DNA from 3 places in the Leptothermofonsia sp. ETS-13 genome. Region 1 is predicted to be linked to each of the others. Evidence: predicted binding sites of a transcription regulator. Region 1 holds the regulator's gene; each other region holds the start of a gene.
What was found. Region 1 encodes NtcA, which controls nitrogen genes in cyanobacteria. Its sites were predicted from a motif close to TTTGTANNNNNNNNTACAAA; they were not measured.
Positions count from the first base shown of each region.

Region 2: a site for NtcA is predicted at 1,473-1,492, ahead of glnA (type I glutamate--ammonia ligase). Genes of this name have one in related genera too.
Region 3: a site for NtcA is predicted at 2,817-2,836, ahead of P4D80_RS17365 (BMP family ABC transporter substrate-binding protein). Genes of this name have one in related genera too.

Region 1 covers NZ_CP120836.1:3,428,398-3,433,641, forward strand. The annotation lists gene thrC (threonine synthase) at 1-201, shown strand, start outside; gene P4D80_RS15515 (SDR family oxidoreductase) at 377-718, opposite strand; gene P4D80_RS15520 (SDR family oxidoreductase) at 639-1,169, opposite strand; gene ntcA (global nitrogen regulator NtcA) at 1,566-2,237, shown strand; gene P4D80_RS15530 (DUF3084 domain-containing protein) at 2,357-3,664, shown strand; gene P4D80_RS15535 (pre-16S rRNA-processing nuclease YqgF) at 3,698-4,135, shown strand; gene P4D80_RS15540 (PPC domain-containing protein) at 4,271-5,244, opposite strand, start outside.
Region 2 covers NZ_CP120836.1:1,187,397-1,192,640, reverse strand. The annotation lists gene P4D80_RS05390 (hypothetical protein) at 1-568, shown strand, start outside; gene apcB (allophycocyanin subunit beta) at 772-1,284, opposite strand; gene glnA (type I glutamate--ammonia ligase) at 1,678-3,096, shown strand; gene P4D80_RS05375 (ferritin-like domain-containing protein) at 3,334-4,236, shown strand; gene P4D80_RS05370 (YbjN domain-containing protein) at 4,372-4,860, shown strand; gene P4D80_RS05365 (lipoate--protein ligase family protein) at 5,110-5,244, shown strand, end outside.
Region 3 covers NZ_CP120836.1:3,812,057-3,817,300, reverse strand. The annotation lists gene P4D80_RS17375 (iron uptake porin) at 1-1,280, shown strand, start outside; gene P4D80_RS17370 (NAD(P)/FAD-dependent oxidoreductase) at 1,627-2,805, opposite strand; gene P4D80_RS17365 (BMP family ABC transporter substrate-binding protein) at 2,954-4,156, shown strand; gene P4D80_RS17360 (c-type cytochrome) at 4,675-5,049, opposite strand.

The DNA of each region.
Region 1 (5,244 bases):
TTCTGTGAACCTGCCAGCGCGGCTTCCGTAGCCGGACTCCTCAAAGTCAAAGACCAGGTTCCGCCCGGTGCCACTGTGGTTTGTGTCCTCACCGGAAACGGGTTGAAGGACCCCGATTGTGCCATCAAACACAGCAGCAGCCAGTTCAAACAGGGCATCGAACCCAGCTTGAAATCTGTTGCCCAGGCAATGGGATTTTAGAGGAGTTGTTAGTTGTTGGTTATTCGTTGTTAGTGAAGCGAGGAGAGAGGGGGAAGGGAGTGCCAGGGTAACGGGATAATAGAGCGAGGTTTCTTGACTCCATCACTTCCCCACTCCATCACTTCCCCCACTCCATTACTCCCTCACCCATCCACTCATCCACTCATCCACCCATCTACTCCTTTCGCCCTTCCGTCATTCCCATAATCTCGTAGCCTGCATCAACGTAGACGATTTGTCCGGTGATGCCACTTGCAAGGTCACTACAGAGAAAGGCAGCGGTGTTGCCCACTTCAAGCTGGGTAACAGTTCGCCGGAGGGGGGCGACGGTTTCAACATGGTGGATCATGTCCAGGATGCCGCCGACTGCCGAGGATGCTAAGGTACGAATGGGACCAGCAGAAATGGCGTTGACCCGAATGTTTTGGGGACCTAATTCAGAGGCGAGATAGCGTACATTCATCTCCAGAGCAGCCTTGGCAATTCCCATCACGTTGTAATTGGGAATTACTTTCACTCCCCCCAGGTAGGTCAGGGTAAGAACGCTGCCCCCTTCGGTCATTAGGGGGTTGGGCGGCAGCGCACAGCTTAATTAATGAGTAGGCACTAATATCCAGGGCAGCCGCAAATCCTTCTCGTGAAGTGTTTACAAAACTACCAGATAAATCTTCTTTATTGGCGAAGGCTAAACAGTGAATCAAGATATCCAACCGACCCCATTTGTCTTTGACTGCATCGAAGGTAGCTTGAATTTGAGCATCATGTTGAACGTTACAGGGAAGAAATAGGGATGGTTGAACGGGTTCTACCAGTTCAGCAAGTTTTTTGACGCGGCGTTCTTCATCGGGCAGGTAGGTAACTCCAATATTTGCCCCTGCTTTGTGGAGTTGTTGGGCAATGCCCCAGGCAATTGAACGATTGTTGGCAATGCCAGTCACCAGGGCATTTTTTCCAGTCAAATTCAACATAACTCTCTATCTTTAAGAGCAACTACTTAGGACTGCTTTATGAGAATACTCAAAGATGGAAACGGGTAGCACCTATTTTTATCAGTCCGTTCAATCATTCTGTTCCAATAATCGTGATTTCGAATAAATTGCAGGTAAGCAAATCGATTCACTCTAGCTAATATAGTCTTAAACTGCTGGAAATCGTGATTTAAGCAGTGATTGAGCAGGCTAAACCTGGGTTATGGAATCGGTTAGTCAAGGGTTATAGCCAACCAATATGTAACATCAGGCACAAAAACGTGCGGTTGAGTAAGTTTAAGTGTCCTAAGTTACAGATCTTTTAATGAGTTCACTTAACTTAGGGATTTCACCTGTTAGTTAGCTGGGCAATTCTTTGGGCACCAGGTAGGGGATATGGTAGTAACGCAAGATAAACCACTCGCATCTGTGTTCCGTCAGATGGGGGGTGGAGCATTTCCACCCATTGTTGAAACCTTTGAGCGGGGCAAAACAATCTTCTTTCCGGGTGACCCGGCAGAACGTGTCTACTTTCTTCTTAAAGGAGCAGTCAAGCTGTCCAGGGTCTATGAGGCTGGGGAAGAAATTACCGTTGCGCTGCTACGGGAGAATAGCGTGTTTGGGGTTCTTTCCTTAATCACTGGGCACAAGTCCGATCGCTTCTATCACGCAGTAGCCTTTACACCAGTTGAGTTGCTTTCGGTTCCCATTGAACAGGTGGAAAAGGCGTTAAAGGATAACCCGGACCTGTCGATGGTACTGCTGCGAGGCTTATCATCCCGGATTTTGCAGACTGAGATGATGATTGAAACTCTGGCACACCGGGATATGGGTTCCCGATTGGTGAGTTTTTTGCTGATTCTCTGTCGTGATTTTGGTGTGCCCAGCAATGATGGCATCACCATTGACCTGAAGTTGTCCCATCAGGCGATCGCAGAGGCAATTGGCTCTACTCGTGTCACGGTAACCCGTCTTTTGGGGGATCTGCGCCAGGATAAGATGATTTCCATTCACAAGAAAAAGATTACCGTCCACAATCCGGTCACTTTGAGCCAACAATTTACCTGATCAGCAACACCCACTGGTAGAAACATTGAGGTAGGCTGTAGTTGAGTTCGCTGTGATTGCGTTTGCTTTGGTGTGCTTGTGCAGGCGTGGCCGGGAGTGCAGGGCGCTTTGGAGTGTGAATGTCCACCGGATATATTTTGATTCTGGCAGTGCTGGTGCTGGGGGGGGTCATTGCCACGGTGGGCGATCGCCTGGGAACCCGCGTTGGCAAAGCTCGCCTCAGCCTGTTTAATCTCCGTCCCCGTAAAACTGCGACGCTCGTCACCATTCTTACCGGCACTGTGATCTCGGCTTCCACTCTGGGGGTTTTGTTTGCCACCAGTGAGTACCTGCGCAAATGGTTGTTTGAAATTGACTCGCTGCAGGAAACCATCAGGCGAACTCGGCGGGATCTATACCAAACGCAGATTCAGAAAAACCAGGCTGAGGAGGAACTAGCAAAAGCGCGGGCTGATCGGGTATTGGCGCAGAAGCAACTGGCGGGCAGCAGAGAACAGCTCACGGGAGCACAGCAACAACTTACTGAAGCAGACCGGGCGCTCAGGGGGGCGATCGCAGAACGTACCCGAGCCCGGGCGGAAACCGTTCGCGCTGAAGCAGAATTAAATCGGATTCAGAACCAACTGCGGGCTGAGATTCGCCAGCTGCAAGTAGAAAAGAATCGGCTTATTGCCCAAAGAGACGCAGAAATCAGGGACAAGGAAGCTCAAGTCAAGAAACTGGAAGCCCAGCAAGCCTTCCTGGCCAGAGAAATTCAAGAATTAGAACTAGAGCGTCAGGGTCTACGCCAGGGCAATGTGGCAATTCAGCGCGGCCAGATTCTGGCTTCCGCGGTTGTGCGGATTCCATCAACTTCAACAGCGAAACAGGCCGTTGATCAGCTCTTAACCGAAGCCAATCGGACGGCGATCCGATTGACACGGCCCGGCACCAGCGGACAGATCATCCAAATTACCAGACCAGAGGTGGAACAGTTGATCAGTCGGATTGACGACGGAAAAGACTATGTAGTCAGAATCTTTTCGGCTGCCAACTACCTGGTGGGCGAAACCCCCATCCAAGTTTTTGCAGACGCAGTGCCCAATCGGTCTATCTTTCTGGCAGGCGATGTGGTGGCCGCCACTACCATCGATCCCTCCCGGATGACGGATGAGCAGATTCAACAGCGCATTAATTTGCTAATTGCCGCCGCTAATTTTCGGGCTCGCAGCCTAGGAATTTTGACCGATTCTGTTGAAATTGGTCGAATTCAGGATGTGATTATCTTTATCAGCCAACTGAAGCAATATAACCAGATGGTGGATTTGAAAGCTGTTGCAGCGGAGGTCACTAACGTTTCTGGCCCCCTCAAAATTGATTTATTGGCAACGCAGGATGGCAAGGTCTTGTTTAGAACAAATCATCCAGATACAGGTACCGTTAATTAAGAGTCGTGAACCTGTTTGATACATTTTGGTCCCATGTACCCTAGTTCTCACCCAACGTCTGATCAGCCTGTTATTCTGGGATTCGACCCTGGTCGCCGCAAGTGCGGTCTAGCGGTTATGGGAGTTGACCGCACATTACGTTATCACGAGGTTGTGGTTACAGAGTCGGCGATCGCTACCATCCAAACTCTACGACAGCAGTTTCCAATCTCGATAGTCGTTATGGGTGACCAAACCACCGCCAAGGATTGGAAGCAGCGGCTAACGACTGAGCTTGAAGACCCGCTGCGCGTTGTGTTAGTGGATGAGCGCCATAGCAGCCTGGAAGCGCGCGATCGCTACTGGAAAATGTATCCCCCAAAAGGCATTTACCGTCTGATCCCCAAGGCACTACGTCGCATTCCCCGTCCAATCGACGACATTGTCGCTATCTTGCTGATTGAACGCTACTTAGAGCGCCTGGTTCATTAGCTCAGGATCATGGATATAGCTGTCGCCAGGTTGCTTAGGACACTGGATTTAAGGGGATGAAAGGCTTACGACCTCTATAGCCACCTCACCCTTTCGCCCTTCGCCTTGCACTTAAAATTTCTTCCACCCCTCAGTTCAATACACACTCACCCGAAATCGCCCCCGTCCAGTAGGATTCATCGAATTGACCACAATGTAGTAAGTGTCATCCTCTGGGAGTTGAGTTCGTTCAATCAATGCTGAGTAAATGTAATTCATGTCGCTGCTGGTGGCAATGATCTCCCGCTTCGAGTTGAGCAAATAAACCGAGGGTGAAAATTCAGCCCGCAGACTATCCGCCCGAATGTTTACATACTGTCCCCGCTTGCCCTGAAATTCGTAGGACTGAAAGGAGCTTCCATCCTGTTTTAGCTTCGGACTTTCATCTGTCAGGTCGCCAGTTTTGTCTAAGAGATAGGAGATTCGGTCATCCCGCAGGGCCAGACTATAGCGTCCTTCTTTTCGGGGTTCCCGGCTGGTTACCACAATGGAATAGGTTCCGTCTTCGGGCAGGCGGATCTGAAGAAAGGCACTCTTTTCAGTGCTTTCTCCTCCAAATCGACGGGCGATCGGTTCCTGCCCATCAGGTCCATAAAGAAACATGGCAGGGTTCAGATTCAGGCGAGGATCTCGGCTACCCACCAGTCGAATGGCAATGGCTTGGTCTTTCTTACCCTCAAAATAATAGGTGTGGTAGTAGCGATCGCTCGCTACCGGGTCTCCCTTGGCCAGAACCCCAAACTCCACATCAACAAAATTGAGGCGTTTAACGGTTGCTTTCCGAGAGGCTGGGCGTGATGTCGGAGCCGCGGATGACGGTGGTTGGGATGAACTGGAACCACCACCCAGTTCGGCTGAAGTAGCAGGAGTAGATGGAGTAGATGGTTGAGTTGATGCAGGGATAGCACTTCCATCACTGGCCCCTGAAGCCGCGGGTGGAGGTGGCGGCGTGGGTGGGGGATCTTGCTGCCGGGGTGGCGGCGGAGAGGCTGGTTCAGCTGGTTGCTCTTTCTTAATCAAACTGGCCGCATCCTGATCAATGCTGGATGCGGCGATCGGGAGAGCCTGAA
Region 2 (5,244 bases), 2.2 Mb from region 1:
GCCTAAGGTTCTGGAATCCCGTGAGCAGTATTGCTGTTGCCATATTCAATTGCCAGGGGATGAACAGCGGACTGCTGCCATCCGGGTTTCGGGGAAATATTACAGTCTGGTCAAAGTCGTTAAGGAGTACCCGCAAGCGATTGAAATTTGTCGTCGTTTGCTAGCAAAGGGAAGAGAAACTCTGATTACTAAAATCGCCAAAGGGAATGCTATTTGGATGTTTGAGCCAGACGCTTCATTCGATGTATTAGCTCATGCAGATTTTCGGCCTATCCAATCCTCCTTTCCTGCCCCCACCTGCAAGATTTTGGGAACACAACCTCGCTATCAGCTTTGCCAAATCTATTTGCCTGACCTGGATGACCGGATAGAAGCCATTCTGCTTGATGGTAAGTACTACGGACTTTTTAAGGTTGTAGAGACTCGCCAGCAGGCACTGGAGCTTGCCGCCAGGTTGGGGCGCAGGGGCGATGAAACGGTGATTACCCAAACGGAGCAGGGCAAGGATGCGATCTGGGTACTGGAGCCCGATGCTCGGTTAGCGCACTTAGAAGACGAGGCGGGGTGAAGGGGTAGGAGGCAGAAGCCAGGAGCCAGGAGGTAGGAGTCAGGAGTCAGGGGAAAGCGGTGGATGGGTGGATGGGTTGGGATGACTGTTACCGTCCAACTTGATCGTTACGTCCACCACTTTTCTACTTGAAATAAAACAGGAGACAGGAGCGATCGCCCCTGTCTCCTCAGTTCAGAAGCCCATTTTGGATTAGCAGCAACTTAACCCAGGTCTTTCTCGCTCAGTTCGCGAGTCATGTAATCGAAGGGTTGATCCACGATACCCTCAGCGTTAATGCCCGCGTCTGCAACTAATTCCTTCACAATATCTTTCATGATCTGGATGCCAAAAACGGTAGGACCAATGGGTACCCCTAGAGAATTATAGGTTTCGCGCAACCCTTCTAGAACCCGTTCATCAAGAACGTCCGTATCTCCAGCTACCAGAGCGTAGCTTGCGTAGCGAAGGTAGTAGTCCATATCTCGCAGGCAAGCGGCATAACGTCGAGTTGTGTAGGCATAGCCACCTGGACGAATCAGCTCAGGTTGTTCTTCAAATAGCTGTAAGCCTGCCCGTTTCACGATGTCTGCAGCATTAGCATTGATAATTGCAGCCGCTTGAACCCGGGCCATGCCTGAATTGAAATAGGACTTCAGGCTATCCATCGCATCACGATCCAGGTAGCGACCTGTAACGTCGTAGTTTCTAATCAGGCTTGTTACTGCATCCCGCATGGAACTCTTCTCCCACTCGTCCTCATTAAATAGGTTTATCTATTTCTGCTGATCTGTAGGCGAAGCCAAATCGCAGGGCCGGGAATCTGTCGCCTCCAGTCGCAAGAGTCAGTTTACCACGTAGTGATGGATGGATTACGGCTTTTGCCACCTTAACTATGGTTAAGTCTAATCAAGCGGAGGGAAAATTTGTAATCTTTGATACAAAATGTGCCTAGGTCAATCTCTAGGATGATTCAGATACAACCAGGCTACAACTCTCAGGAGTATTTTTACTGAGGTGGTTATTTCCTCAACAAAGGTGCCCAAAAGGGTTGGAAGGCTCAGGGAAAGATTCTTTTGTCTCACCACCTGTTATTTAGCTTTGAGACCGTACAGCACAAGGAGTAATTCATGGCAACCCCGCAGGAAATTTTGGAATGGATCAAAAGAGATAACATCCAGATGATCGATCTGAAGTTTATTGATATGCCGGGCATCTGGCAGCATCTGACGTTGTACCACAACCAGATCGACGAAAGCAGCTTTACCAGTGGTGTCCCCTTTGATGGTTCCAGTATCCGGGGTTGGAAAGCCATCAACGAATCGGACATGGCGATGGTTCCCGATCCCGATACGGCCTGGATCGATCCATTCATGGAAGAGCCCACTTTAAGCATGATTTGCACCATCAAGGAACCCCGGACTGGTGAACTTTACAGCCGCTGTCCGCGGGCGATCGCTCAAAAAGCGCTTGAATACCTGGCATCTACTGGGATTGGAGACACCGCTTACTTTGGGCCTGAAGCTGAATTCTTTGTATTTGAAGATGTTCGCTTTGACCAGACTCAGAACTCTGGTTACTACTACGTAGACACTGTCGAAGGACGCTGGAACTCTGGTAAGGAAGAGCCCGGTGGCAACCTGGGTTACAAGCCCCGCTACAAAGAGGGCTATTTCCCTGTTGCACCCACTGATACGTTGCAAGATATCCGGACTGAGATGTTACTGACCATGGCGAAGTGCGGTGTGCCTATCGAAAAGCACCACCACGAAGTCGCCACGGGTGGACAGTGCGAGTTGGGTTTTCGCTTTGCTGAACTGGTCAAAGCGGCTGACTACCTGATGACCTATAAGTACTGTATTAAAAACACTGCGAAGAAGTATGGCAAGAGCGTGACCTTCATGCCCAAGCCCGTTTTTAACGATAATGGTTCTGGAATGCACTGCCACCAGTCCATCTGGTCTAATGGTCAGCCCACATTCTTTGGAGATGGCTATGCCAACCTGAGTGAAACCGCGCTGCACTATATCGGTGGATTGCTCAAGCATGCTCCGGCACTGCTGGCATTCACCAACCCCACCACCAACTCCTACAAGCGGTTGGTACCCGGTTTTGAGGCTCCGGTAAACCTGGCTTACTCCCAGGGCAACCGTTCCGCCTCGGTGCGCATTCCTCTGTCGGGTAGCAATCCCAAAGCCAAGCGGCTAGAGTTCCGCTGTCCCGATGCATCTTGTAATCCCTATCTGGCTTTTGCTGCGATGCTGTGTGCAGGTATTGATGGGATCAAAAATAAGATCGATCCGGGTGATCCGCTGGATGTGGACATTTACGATCTCAGCCCAGAGGAGTTGGCAAAGGTGCCGTCCACTCCCGGTTCACTGATGGATGCCCTCAAAAATCTGGAAGCGGATCACGAATTTCTCACGGCTGGTGGGGTCTTTACCGAAGATTTCATCAATACCTGGATCAGCTACAAGCTTGACAACGAAGTGATTCCTATGAGCATTCGTCCTCATCCTTACGAATTTGCTCTTTACTATGATGTCTAAAAGTTAGCCCTTCTTAAGTTAAGTAGCTAGACGCAATTAAATTAAGGCTAATTTGGGAGGGGAAGGGGTGAAACTCCTTGTCTGGGGTCTGCGCTCCCACTCCCCATTTATAGTTAGTGATGATGGCTACCTACTTAGCGAATTAGCCGTCCAGCAATGGGCGGCTTTTGTCATGATCCGCCCCCGGAAACTGCGCTACCATTTAAAGGGTTTAGTTACAAAAAGACATATAAAGTTATGACGGTTGCTTACCCCCGCAAGTTTCAACAAAGTTTAGGCGCACGGGAGATTATGAGCCAGGTCGTGCGCGATCGCGAAATTCATTTAATCACTTTGAATCGCTACCGTTTCAGTGAACAGCGTAGCTGTAAAGATTTGACTGATTTGATTGAGCGACTGGATGGCACCCCCCCTGAACTGGTAAGGAATCTCTCTCGCCATGTTTCGGATGAAGCGCGCCATGCCATGTGGTTAACCGACCTGCTAGTGGATCTGGGAGCCAACATTGGTAAACCCCCCGGAGCACTTTATATTGACGAATTTGAACGCCTGCTTGATCAAGACTCCTTCAGTGAAAAGAACCTGGAAGACGGAATTATTGCCTCCCTGGCAGCCATTAATGTCACCGAAAAACGTGGCTGTGAGTATTTCTCTGCTCATATCTATGCTTTGAAGCAAGCCCCTCAAACGGAAGAAAACATTCGCATTCGTGAAACGATTGAGCGCATTTTCCCTGAAGAAGCTGGTCACGTTCGTTGGGGAAACCGTTGGCTGGCTCAACTCGCTGACAAGAGCCCAGAGCATCGGCAGAAGGTAGAAACCGCCAAGCGGAAGTATGCGGCGATCGAACAGGCCGCTTACGAAGCCGGGATGGATATCACTCTGGGTGCGGAACTGCGTCGAGTTAGTAAGTTATTGGATATTGCAGAAACCATGCCTTTATGGGAACGTCCCCAGTACCTGATTGAACGATTGCCTCAATCCCTCCTAGCACCTGACCTTCAGATTACTCGCTTCAACATTGCCCAACGTGCCTGGAACCGGGATCCAAAAGCATTTATGGAAAAATTTGTACCAATGTTTTTGAACGGGCTAAATCGTAATCGTAACAGTCTGGATAAGACGAAGAAGTCAGCGTAGTGAAAATGTGCTGAAAATAAAGAAATCAGGACACCCGGAGCGACATTCAAAAATCAGCGGTAGGTTAAACTCAGAGCAGCATGATGCTTTGCTGTTCGATTTTTATATTATTAGTGCTACTGAGCAGAGTTTCCTATGGCTATTCTTCAATCAAATCCAGACGGCGTTTCAAGTGGTGATGAGCTGGTTAGCAATCTAATCGAAGAAACGACGGTTAACAATCCGGTAGAAGTGATTGAAACGGTGATCGCTAGCCTGGACAGTGATCAAACAGCAATGGTTAACCGCAGTGAAGAAGGATATCTTTGGAAATTCAAGTACGGAACGGTTGAGGTACTTGTTCAACTGACTGGTCTGGCGGATGAGGATTCAATAACTGTCTGGTCGTCGGTCTTAAAACTGCCTGCCAAAAATGAGCCCCAGTTGATGCGAAAGCTTCTTGAGATGAATTGGGCAAGTACACTTGAAGCACGCTTCGCTATTTTGAACGGTGAAGTCGTCGTGGTTTCAACGCGATCGCTCACCGATGTTTCTCCTAGCGAAATTTCTCGCGCAATTACCATTGTTGCAACACTAGCTGATGATAACGACGAACTCCTGCAGGCTGAATTTGGAGCAACCTGATATAGCAGAAGGCAATGGGGTGAGGGTGGATGGGTGGATGAGTGATGGGGTAAAGATTCAGTTGTTGGTCGTTAGTTGTTAGAGAGGAGTGAGGGGGTTTGTCAAATTTTTTGTGGCAATCTTAAAGGGGGTCGAGGGAATCAGGGTTTCAAGGAGCCAGAGCCCCATTTCTAGAACAACCTCGAGTGAGGTGAAAACTCAAAACTCAAAATTCCCCACCCATCCACCCATCCACTCCCTCCCCCTCCCATGCAAACCTGGCGTCTAATTCCCCTACTGGAAACGTCGGGAGTGTTTCAGATGGCGCTAGATGCCTGGCTGTTGGCTCAGCATCAGCAAGGAAAACACCCATCCACCCTGCGCTTTTACACCTGGAACCCTCCC
Region 3 (5,244 bases), 380 kb from region 1:
CCACAACCAAGTTAAACGGTTTGGTCTGGTTTAATGTGACTGGGGCCACGGCTGGGGATGATGTTTTATATGAAGCTGTTCCCGGTGCCAGGGCAGACGTGCGGTTTGCGGGTGCTCGCGATGCGTTGGGCAACCCCATCGTTTTGACCACAGGTGACCCTGAAATTACCTTTGGTTTCCTTACCTGGCTGACTCTCAGCACATCCTTCTCAGGTAAGGATCAACTGGTGACTCAGTTGACTGCGGGAAACTCCATTTCTCCGGTGAACCAGTACGCTTCTGCGGGGTTCTTTAACGCTTTTGGTGTACCGTTTACGGATCAGACAGCAGGCACGGTCAATGGCAGAAGTGATTTTGTTATCCATGACCTGTTCTATAGCTTCCCGATCAACGATTCTATGAAGCTGACGGTGGGTCCACGGGTTAACTGGTATCGCCATTTTGACTTCAACCGCTACACCTTTTTCCTGACGGGGACTAGTTCCTTTGATTCCATTGGCAGCACCCAAACCAATGCGATCGACCGGGGTTCGGGTCTGGTGTTTGAGTGGAACATCAGTAAGCAGTTCCGGTTTGCGGCTGCCTACCTGGGAGAAAATACCGAATTTTTGCCCAGCCAGTTTGGGTTTAACACCTCCAGCAATCCCAACTTTGGATTGTTTGGGGGTACCAACACCACCACGGCTGAGTTGACCTTCTCACCCACAAACACCATCAACATTCGCTTCCTGTACAACTATTCCAGGATTCAGGCTTATGGAGGACAGATTGGTGGTGCGATTGGTGAGCCAATTCCTTATGGTTATCTGGATGCGGGTCCCGGTTTCTCGATCTTTGACCCCATTACAGGCAATGTGTCAGATGGAGGGTTGAAGTATGCTTTTGCCCATACTTTTTCAGTGAACTTTGATTGGGCGATCGCTCCCTGGATTGGCATCTTCGGACGTTACAACTACGCCACCACCAAGCTCAAGCCGATTGATGAGCGAGTCAATACTCAATCCTTCCAGGTTGGGCTTGGCTTCCCCGATCTGTTCAAGAAGGGCGCTTTGGGTGTTGTTACCTACCTGGTGCCGATGGATATTTTGAAGGGTGAAGAGTTCTTTGCCTCCGGTGCGGGGGATGGCGGCACTATGTCTGAGTTTGAAGCCAGTTACTACTTCCCGATTACCAACAACATTGCCCTTGTACCGGCGTTCTATGTAATCTTCAACGCTAACAATTTTGACGACAACCCTACCATTTATGTGGGGAATGTTCGGGCGCAGTTTAGCTTCTGATTTAAGAATAGAAGCCAGGAGCCAGAATCGGTTTCTCTTCTGTTTCCTCTTCTATGGTGACCCTGCTTGAAATTTGGGCGTTACTGAAAAGTAGTATAGCGGTAGTCATTCTGGTTAGGACGGGGTGCAGGGGTGGACCCCTGGCTGGGTGATTCGCCCCCACGCCCCACATTTAAAACCAATGTTCTAAGCCACCTGGCGACAGTTATATCACCCAAACAAAATCAATACTCCAGGGGTTTCTTTGGGGTGGAAGAATACTTACACTGCTCTTTCACCGGTAAGCTGGGAGAACTTTTCTGGCTAACCCAATTTCAGAGGGTTACTGCCTAGAGTGCGTTGTTGCTTATTGCCCAAATCTTGCAGGAGATAGCTGTGCCAGGAGTTCATCGGGTTTTCCGGCTGCATTTTGGGCAAAGCGTCGCGCCAGCGGAGGAACGATCGCTAGCGGATTGCTGAACCCGGAAAACAGGTGAACACCCTCATGGCCAGGAATTGCGCCGATCAGGGGGAGGCGATCGCGGCTGAATGCAATCAGGCAGTGGTGCCAGATTCCCGGCAGATCCTTTAAGGCAGGCAAGATACGTCCAACCTGGGTTCGGATTTCTGTTTCACTCTTTTGGGCATCCACCGGCGCATCGGGGTCGGTTAAAGTGCGGCTGACCTGACCCATGCGCAGGGTCCCATCCCTCATCTGAATAGCTCCTGCGTCCAGAATTGCGGGTGCTGGTTCGTATCCCGGTTGATCCCACAGGGCATCCAGCTCTGCTTTGCTGGCCTCGGCTTCAAGCTGAAACCGTTGGGTATCGGCTGGCATCACTAAAGTTCGCAGGTTCAGGTCAACGGGAGGTGTCTCCACCAGTTCGGCATGGGTAAAGTAAAGCCGCACAGGGATTCCGGCAGCTTTCAGGAGCGATCGACTTAGAGCCCCGGCACAAACGGCAACATTCGCACTGTGGTAGACCTCTTCTCCACAGGCCACCCCGATGATCCGCAGGTTTTCGCCGTGCAACAGTCTGGTCACCTGCCCCACCTTTACCCTTCCTCCCAGTCGAGTGAATGCCTGAGTGTAGGCGCGGGCTGTGACCTCTGGAGCAATGTGTCCATGCTTAACTGTGAGGGCACCCGCGATCGCCGCCGGGTTCAGCAGCGGTTCCAGTTCACAGGCTTCCTTCACGCTCACCAACCTGGGCGGATCGGCAAAATGGGCATAGGACTGGGCAGTGGCCTCCAGATCCGCATCCGGGGTAATAGTTAACACCAGATCGAGCTCCCGGAACTGGGTATCCGCCTCTAGTTCTTGCGACAGGGTTTGATGAATCGCTTTTCCTTCAGCACAAATCTGACGTGTCAGGTCTGTGGTTCCAGACCAGTAAGCCAGCCCACCATAACCAAACCGGGTTGAGCCCTGAAGGAGGGAATGTCGCTCTAACAGAAGTACCGAAAACCCCCGTTTGACGAGTTCATAACTCAGTGCCGCTCCCGTAATTCCTGCGCCAATCACAATCCAGTCAAAGGGTTTCATAGGGAGATTGAAATGTATCTAAAGTAACAATGTTTGGCTCCAGCACAGTGATTTGATCATCCCCATGCGCTGCGATCGCCTCTGTAATCTAACGCATATGACATAGCAACAAAGTGACCCATTTATCTCTGCCAAGGAGGAGTTGAACGTGAACCATAACCGTCCCTTATCCATTCCCCGCCGTCAGGTCATTCGTGGACTACTGGCAGTCGGAGCCTTTGGCGCAACCTCGCAGTTTTGGGCCGGATGCAGTCCCAGTCCCATCTCAACTCCGGATGGTGGCACGAGTAGCCCCAGCCCTGCTACTGGCGGCAAAGAAATTTCAATGGGCTTCATCTACGTGGGGCCCAAAGATGACTATGGCTATAACCAGGCTCACTTTGAAGGGAAAGAAGGCGTCTCCAAAGTGACAGGGGTAAAAACCATTGAGCAGGCAAACGTTCCTGAAACAACGGAAGTGCAGGAAGTCATGCTGAACATGATCAACCAGGATGGGGTGACAGTCCTCTTCCCCACATCTTTTGGCTACTTTGACCCTCACATTCTGAAGATTGCCCAGGAAAACCCAGAAATCCAATTCTTTCACTGCGGTGGGCTTTATCAAGAAGGGAAACACCCCAACAACGTCGGCAGCTATTTTGGTTATATCGACGAAGCGCAATACGTGGCAGGTATCGTTGCTGCCCACACGTCCAAAACAGGTAAGCTTGGTTTCATCGCCGCTAAACCTATTCCTCAAGTGCTTCGAAATATTAACAGCTACACCCTGGGTGCCCGTACCGTTAACCCTAAAGTCACTACTCAGGTCGTCCTCACCGGCGATTGGGCGCTCCCCGTTAAAGAAGCCGAAGCTGCCAATAGCATGGCCGACCAGAGCATTGACGTGATTACATGCCATGTAGACGGCCCCAAAGTCATTATGGAAACCGCAGAGAAGCGGAGTATCTACTGTACCGGCTACCATACCAACCAATCTTCTCTGGCCCCCAAAGGCTACCTCACCGGTGCCGAGTGGGACTGGACAAAGATTTACACCAACTATGCTGAAGCAATCCTGGGTGGCAAGACCCTCATGAGCGAGGGGATTCCCCATCTGGTCAGAGGGGGATATAAGGATGGGTTTGTCAAGCTATCTGATTACGGCCCTGCCGTCAGCGAAGCCGCCAAAAAAGATGCGGACGCCGCTAAAGCGAAGCTAATGGAAGGTACGCTTGTGATTTACAAGGGAGAAATAAAAGACAATACCGGGAAAGTGGTTATTCCAGCAGGCAAAGAGTTTAAACAAACCGATCCTCAGTTGGAAACAATGGATTGGTTAGTGGAAGGAGTCATTGGCAGTACCAGGAGTTGAAGAAGTTGTTAAGGATCAACGTACAAATAAAATCCCAAGTTGAACGGGGTGGATGGGTAGATGAAAGTGGGATGTTATTTCTCGGCGAGTCCCTTAGGGGTTATTTGTTGGTCGCCAGTGAAGTGAGGGGTGGAGAGTGAGGGGTGAGAGGGCGATTCCTCTTTACCTCCAGTACCCAGCACTCCGTTACTCCCCAGCCGACTACTTTCCCGCTCCCCTTCCTGTACTCTCTATATAGCTCTACGCGGGTAGGTTAGGACATTGGAATTAGAGAGGGAGTGGGGGCGAAGCCCCCAGCCAGGGGTTCCACCCCTGCACCCCGTCCTAACCATGTCCTAACCATAATGACTACCGCTATAGCAGTTCTAAATCAGTCGTGAGATTGAGAAGCTTTGTGAGAAAGGATTCCTGCGGAATCCTTTCTCACAATCCAAACTTTCTCACAATCCAAATAGGATCACTATACTCATCTACCCTCCCACTCATCCACCCATGTACTCTTTTCCCTCTGCCTTCTTTCAAAGGCTTTCCAGATAACTCAGCAAATCTGCCATCTCCTGGGGAGTTGGTTGAAATTGAGGCATGGGAGGAGTTTTACCGCTGATTACCTGATAGATCAGGCTGACTTTCGACTTTCGCTCGGAAACGCCTTTAAGGCTGGGTCCCACGTGGCCATCTGCCTGGAGCCCGTGGCAGCCTGAGCAGTTCATCTGAAAAATGGCGTGCCCCTGAACCTCATCTCCTTTAAGGGAAAGAACTGTACGTATGTAGGGATCGGAAAGGCGAAATTGGTGTACACCCCAAAAAGCCAAACCGATAATTAGCAGGATTGCTAAAACTGCTAGCGCAATCCGCAGAGTAAAGTCTTGGTTCTTGAGCAGTTGGTTATCCAAAAGTCTTATCTAAAAAGTTAATAGAAAAGATTTTGAGAGGGATAGGAACAGACTTCTATACTTTAGAGCTTCTTCAGATAACTTTGCAATTTGGTAAAGGCTTGTATAGCGATCCTGCTTGAAATTTGAACGAGGTGCAGGGCTTCCACCCCTGCACCTCGTCCTAAGCCTGGTGGCTAAGCTATATCAGTAGAA